DNA from 2 places in the Paenibacillus guangzhouensis genome. Region 1 is predicted to be linked to the other one. Evidence: a T-box and tRNA genes for the amino acid it is inferred to sense, from the RefSeq annotation. Region 1 holds a T-box; the other holds one or more tRNA genes.
What was found. The T-box of region 1 lies ahead of pheS (phenylalanine--tRNA ligase subunit alpha). A T-box ahead of a tRNA ligase gene usually reads a tRNA of that ligase, here a tRNA-Phe.

Region 1 (3,197 bases):
ACGTACGCCAACTTTGCCGCCAGCGAGTTTGTCAGCATCAAATGCATGCAGCGGTTGACCGTATTCAAGCATCACATAGTTCGTGATGTCAACAATGTTATTGATCGGACGTACACCAGCCGCCATCAATCGATTTTGCATCCATTGCGGGGATGGACCAATCTTCACCCCACTGATGTAGCGAGCGGCGTAATGGCTGCACAATTCCGTTGCCGTAATGCTCACTTCGACAATATCTTTCGCATGCGCATTCGAAGCTACGGCATCCACATCCACTTGCGGTAATTTCACTTCACGCCCGAGGATCGCTGCAACCTCGTATGCTGCACCGAGCATGCTCAAGCAGTCCGAACGGTTAGGTGTTAGATCCAATTCAAGAACATGGTCATCAATCGCGAGGACATCGACGATCGGCGTACCGATTACCGTTGCCTTAGGCAAGACCAAGATGCCTTCTTGCTGTTCTTTTGGTAGCAGCTTGTCGTTCAAGCCAAGCTCTTTCGCCGAGCAGATCATCCCGTGGGAGGCTACGCCGCGCAGCTTCGCTTTTTTGATTTCCATTCCGCCAGGCATAACAGCTCCGACAAGGGCCACAGGTACCTTTTGGCCTGCATCCACATTTTTCGCGCCGCACACGATTTGCAGCAGTTCTTCTTCACCGACATTCACGGTACATACGTTCAATTTATCCGCATCCGGGTGTTTTTCCTTCGACTCCACATAGCCGACAACAACCTTGTTGACCCCTTTATTGCGGTTCTCGACAACGTCGATCTCAATCCCTGCATATCTAATTTTATCTGCGACTTGCTCCGCCGTCAGATCACTAATATCGATATAATCCTTCAACCATTGGTAGGATACTCTCATCGCTCATTCACTTCCTTCTTCTTTATAGAGGTAGTTCAACATGAACTAAGTGTTAAATCCGTGAAAATTGCTTCAAGAAGCGCAAATCATTTGTATATAGATGACGGATGTCGTCAATGCCGTATCTCAGCATCGCAATCCGGTCAATTCCAAGGCCAAATGCGAAGCCTGAATATTCTTCAGGATCGTAGCCGCCCATGCGCAATACTTCTGGATGCACCATACCCGAACCTAGAATTTCAAGCCAACCTGTATGTTTGCAAATTCGGCACCCGCTGCCGCCGCAAGTCACACACGTTACGTCAACCTCTGCGCTTGGCTCTGTGAACGGGAAGAAGCTTGGACGCAGACGAATTTGTGTCTCTTTACCATACAATTGCTGTACGAATTGAAGAAGCGTCCCTTTCAAATCGCTCATGCGAATGTTCTTGTCGACCACAAGACCTTCCATTTGGTAGAACTGGAACGAATGCGTCGCATCGTCGTCATCGCGGCGGAACACTTTGCCTGGGCAGATGATTTTAATTGGCCCTTGCCCTTTTTTCGCTTGCATTGTACGGATTTGGACCGGTGAAGTCTGCGTGCGCATAAGAATCTCGTCCGTAATGTAGAAGGAGTCCTGCATATCGCGCGCAGGATGGTTCTTCGGCAAGTTGAGCGCTTCGAAGTTGTAGAAGTCGTTCTCTACTTCAGGCCCTTCCGCAATCTCATAACCCATCCCGATGAAAATATCTTCAATATCCTGAATGACTTTATTCAGCGGATGCACTGCACCTGCGTTCATCGGGCGACCTGGCAATGTCACATCAATCGTCTCTGCAGCGAGACGTTGTGCTGTCTCTTCTGCGCGGAATTTCTCTTGCAACGTCGTAACCAGTCCTTCGATCGCACCACGTACCTCATTCGCCACTTGCCCGATAACTGGACGTTCTTCCGCACTTAAGCTTCCCATCCCACGAAGCACTTCCGTGAGCTCGCCTTTCTTACCAAGGTATTTCACGCGCAGTTCGTTAAGCTCTTGCGGGTCCAACACTTTGGACAGCGCAGTGACTGCGATTTCCTTCAGTTCCTCTAACCGTTCTTTCATCAACATCAGGTTGACCCCCCTATAGAAATAATGACTATACCTTACCAACAAAAAAAGGCCTCTTCTCCCGTAAGGGACGAAAAGACCGTGGTACCACCCTTGTTAGACAATATCCCGATCCGCACGGTTGTACGACTGGATATTCTCTCACTCATCGAATAACGGTTCGAAGCCGGTATCTTCTACTGAACTAGGATTGGCCTGTCGTTCAAAGAACTGCTCAAGAGTGAATTTCGGCAGCCTATCTCTGCAGAGATGCTCTCAATCTCCGGCATCTCCTCCCTGGTCTAGAGGTACTGCGTACTTGTCTCTATCATCGCATTTCATTCATTTCAACAATCAGGTTATATTATATGCAAAAAATTGCTTGGTTGCAAGCTATCGCACCAACCATCCGCCATCGACACAAAGAACATGACCATTCACGTAATCCGATGCGCTCGAAGCAAGGAAAACAATCGGCCCTTTCAGGTCTTCCGGCGTTCCCCAGCGGCCCGCTGGAATCCGCTCCGAAATCGATTGGAATCGATTCTGATCCGCACGAATTTGCGCCGTGTTATCTGTCTCCATGTAGCCTGGTGCGATTGCGTTCACCTGTACGCCTTTGGAAGCCCACTCGTTCGCCAGCGCCTTCGTAATGCCCGCCACCGCATGTTTGCTCGCCGTGTAGCCCGGTACATTAATACCGCCTTGGAACGTTAGCATCGATGCGATATTGATAATTTTGCCGCTGCCGCGTTCGATCATATGGCGCCCGACCTGCTGACAGAGGTAGAAGACCGTATTCAAGTTCAGATCAAGTACCGCTTGCCAATCTTCCCAGCTGTGCTGCGCTGCCGGCGTTCTGCGAATAATCCCCGCATTGTTCACTAGAATATCGATGCCACCAAAAGCTTCTATCGCTTGGCTAACGACGCCGTCCAACTCTTCATGCTTACCCAGGTCAGCTTGGATAAAAGCCGTTCTGCGACCAAGCTTCTCAATCGCCTTCATCGTCTCGCTCGCATCTGAATACGATACCGCAACGATATCGGCGCCCGCTTCTGCAAGCCCGATTGCCATTGCTCTGCCGAGTCCGCCAGAGACGCCAGTTACGAGCGCTGTTTTACCTTGCAATTCAAAAGTTCCCATTCGAAAGACACGCCCTCTCTCAAAATCGATCTATCATGACACCCGCTTGCTGATACTTCACATAAATTTCCTCTGACAACTTCGCATCCGTAATGATGCCATCTAATTC
Region 2 (3,197 bases), 1.2 Mb from region 1:
TAAGAAGCCTGAGCGCCAGCTTAGGTGGAGGCGCCGTTGGGATACCACCCTGATCGTATCGGAGTTCTAACCTAGGACCGTGATCCGGTTCGGGGACAGTGTCAGGTGGGCAGTTTGACTGGGGCGGTCGCCTCCTAAAGAGTAACGGAGGCGCCCCAAGGTTCCCTCAGAATGGTTGGAAATCATTCGAAGAGTGCAAAGGCATAAGGGAGCTTGACTGCGAGACATACAGGTCGAGCAGGGACGAAAGTCGGGCTTAGTGATCCGGTGGTACCGCATGGAAGGGCCATCGCTCAACGGATAAAAGCTACCCTGGGGATAACAGGCTTATCTCCCCCAAGAGTCCACATCGACGGGGAGGTTTGGCACCTCGATGTCGGCTCATCGCATCCTGGGGCTGAAGTAGGTCCCAAGGGTTGGGCTGTTCGCCCATTAAAGCGGTACGCGAGCTGGGTTCAGAACGTCGTGAGACAGTTCGGTCCCTATCTGTCGTGGGCGTAGGAAATTTGAGAGGAGCTGTCCTTAGTACGAGAGGACCGGGATGGACGTACCGCTGGTGTACCAGTTGTTCCGCCAGGAGCACCGCTGGGTAGCCAAGTACGGACGGGATAAGCGCTGAAAGCATCTAAGCGTGAAGCCCCCCTCAAGATGAGATTTCCCAATTAGTAAGACCCCTTGAAGACGACGAGGTTGATAGGTTGGAGGTGGAAGCGCAGCAATGTGTGGAGCTGACCAATACTAATCGGTCGAGGGCTTATCCTAAACATAAAACGCAAATTATCTCGTATCTAGTTTTCAGGGAGCAAAAAGCTTAAGTGCTTGATATTCCTGATATCCTTACGATATCTCAGTTGGAGAGATACCCAAGTGGCTATAAGGGGACCCTCTGCTAAGGGGTTAGACTGCGTAAGTGGTGCGAGGGTTCGAATCCCTCTCTCTCCGCCATTGTACAAGCTTCCTAAATGAGATATAATAAGTATTAATGTGGCGGTGTAGCTCAGCTGGCTAGAGCGTACGGTTCATACCCGTGAGGTCGGGGGTTCGATTCCCTTCGCCGCTACCAATTTTATACGGAGGCTTAGCTCAGCTGGGAGAGCATCTGCCTTACAAGCAGAGGGTCAGCGGTTCGATCCCGTTAGCCTCCACCATCATTATCATCTTATATATGCCGTTGTAGCTCAACTGGTAGAGCAACTGACTTGTAATCAGTAGGTTGGGGGTTCAAGTCCTCTCGACGGCACCATCAATATAATCGCATATGGAGCTGTGGTGTAGAGGCCTAACATGCCTGCCTGTCACGCAGGAGACCGCGGGTTCGAATCCCGTCAGCTCCGCCATTATATTACCTAAAGTGGAGAGACTAACATCTCCTACACTTTATTTTTTTGCTCAAAATCGCATTATGGCTCGGTAGCTCAGTTGGTAGAGCAGAGGACTGAAAATCCTCGTGTCGGCGGTTCGATTCCGTCCCGAGCCACCATTTGATTCCTGACATAAGCTGCGTACTCATGGGAATCATAATTGAATAGCATGGAGGCTTAGTGAAGTGGCTAAACACGGCAGACTGTAAATCTGCTCTCTCCGAGTTCGGTGGTTCGAATCCATCAGCCTCCACCATTTCTTATTTCTTAATAAGAGCCATTAGCTCAGTTGGTAGAGCACCTGACTTTTAATCAGGGTGTCGAAGGTTCGAGTCCTTCATGGCTCACCAGTTTTTTAACTACATCACGTACATTCAACGCTTCAGGTCATTTGACTTGAAGCGTTTTTTGCATGCTTTTATAGGAATCAGGGGAGACTACCAGCACGTAGCCTTGTCTAATTCTGGGGGGATCAGCGATCCGATATATTCTTGCTCTTGTCATTAGTTTTGGTATTGTTGCAGCTGTTGTGCCCATTGTGCGTCAGATCGCGATCCGTATGAAATTTGTCGATCGCCCAACGAAGCGTAAGATTCATGATAATCCGATTCCGCTGATGGGTGGGATTGCGATCTATATTGGATATATGATAACACTACTCCTTATGCGGGGGTTCGATGCTTTATCACTGTCGATCACGATCGGCGGGACGTTGTTGGTAATCATCGGGCTAGTTGATGATGGCTTCAAAGCACATGGACGGGAATTCCCTGTATGGCCGAGATTAATCGTCTATTTGCTGACGGCGACCATCCCGCTATGGTTCCATATTCAAATTACCGGCATTCGTGACTTCCAAGAAGGGATGTGGATGTTCCCGAGCTGGTTCGTCTATATATCGACTGTGCTGTGGGTCTTCTCCATGACGAATATGATGAATTTCATCGATGGTGTCGATGGGTTGGCTGCAGGCGTAGCCTCGATTTCCTCTTTAACACTATGTGTCGTTGCACTTATCAAAGGTGATGCAGAGACAGCGATAGCAACGATAGCACTATGCGGCGTATGTTTAGGCTTTCTGATTTATAATTTCTACCCCGCCAAAATCTTTATGGGTGATGCGGGTGCGACGTTTCTCGGCTACACGCTAGCCGTCATTGCAGTGAATGGATCATTCAAGAGCACAGCATTCGTTACGATTCTTATTCCGATGTTAGCTTTAGGCTTTCCGATCCTCGATACGATCATTGTATTCTCCAGACGTCTCAAAGAAGGTAAGGGACTCCACCGTGCTGATAAATTACATACACACCACGCATTGATGCGTTGGGGGTTAACACAGCCGCAGGTCGTATCCTTTATATACCTGGTCACGGTACTGTTCGGCCTGCTGTCGATTGTCGTGATGTTATCGATGCCATGATGCAGCAGGTAAATTGAAGGAGGAACTATTTAATATGTATCGCATATTTCGGTTGCCATGGCTCATCTTGGTCATGGTCACCTTGGTATTGGGGAGTTCTACCGTTCATGCGGACGAAGGTAAGGTGAACGGAAGGGAACGAGATACGAACACATTCTCTCAGATTGCATGGGCGCAAAGAGCTAAAGCATCTCACCACACGCCAATCAGGCCTTCGAGCCTTGCCACAGCTGCGATGATGACGGATATTTTTCACAAGTTAGATGTTCAAATGCCGAGGGAGTTTGAAGGACTATTCGAGTTAGGGACACCGATCGCAAGAGTTGCAACAGCGTGGCTGCCCGGTGACTTGATGTATTATGGAGACTTCGATCGAAATAGACGTCAGCAGATGTGGGTTGGCATTGTCGTAG

Region 2: it has a tRNA-Phe gene. The T-box ahead of pheS (phenylalanine--tRNA ligase subunit alpha) is inferred to sense a tRNA for this amino acid. The anticodon was not compared.

What each region holds. Positions count from the first base shown of each region.
Region 1 covers NZ_CP045293.1:4,019,061-4,022,257, forward strand. Annotated here, with positions in the region: gene pheT (phenylalanine--tRNA ligase subunit beta) at 1-870, opposite strand, end outside; gene pheS (phenylalanine--tRNA ligase subunit alpha) at 923-1,957, opposite strand; T-box leader at 2,027-2,283, opposite strand; gene kduD (2-dehydro-3-deoxy-D-gluconate 5-dehydrogenase KduD) at 2,336-3,088, opposite strand; gene GCU39_RS18035 (DeoR/GlpR family DNA-binding transcription regulator) at 3,108-3,197, opposite strand, start outside.
Region 2 covers NZ_CP045293.1:5,202,795-5,205,991, reverse strand. Annotated here, with positions in the region: rRNA gene GCU39_RS23425 (23S ribosomal RNA) at 1-762, shown strand, start outside; tRNA gene GCU39_RS23420 (tRNA-Ser) at 854-945, shown strand; tRNA gene GCU39_RS23415 (tRNA-Met) at 987-1,063, shown strand; tRNA gene GCU39_RS23410 (tRNA-Val) at 1,073-1,148, shown strand; tRNA gene GCU39_RS23405 (tRNA-Thr) at 1,168-1,243, shown strand; tRNA gene GCU39_RS23400 (tRNA-Asp) at 1,261-1,337, shown strand; tRNA gene GCU39_RS23395 (tRNA-Phe) at 1,405-1,480, shown strand; tRNA gene GCU39_RS23390 (tRNA-Tyr) at 1,533-1,617, shown strand; tRNA gene GCU39_RS23385 (tRNA-Lys) at 1,636-1,711, shown strand; gene GCU39_RS23380 (MraY family glycosyltransferase) at 1,921-2,784, shown strand; gene GCU39_RS23375 (hypothetical protein) at 2,819-3,197, shown strand, end outside.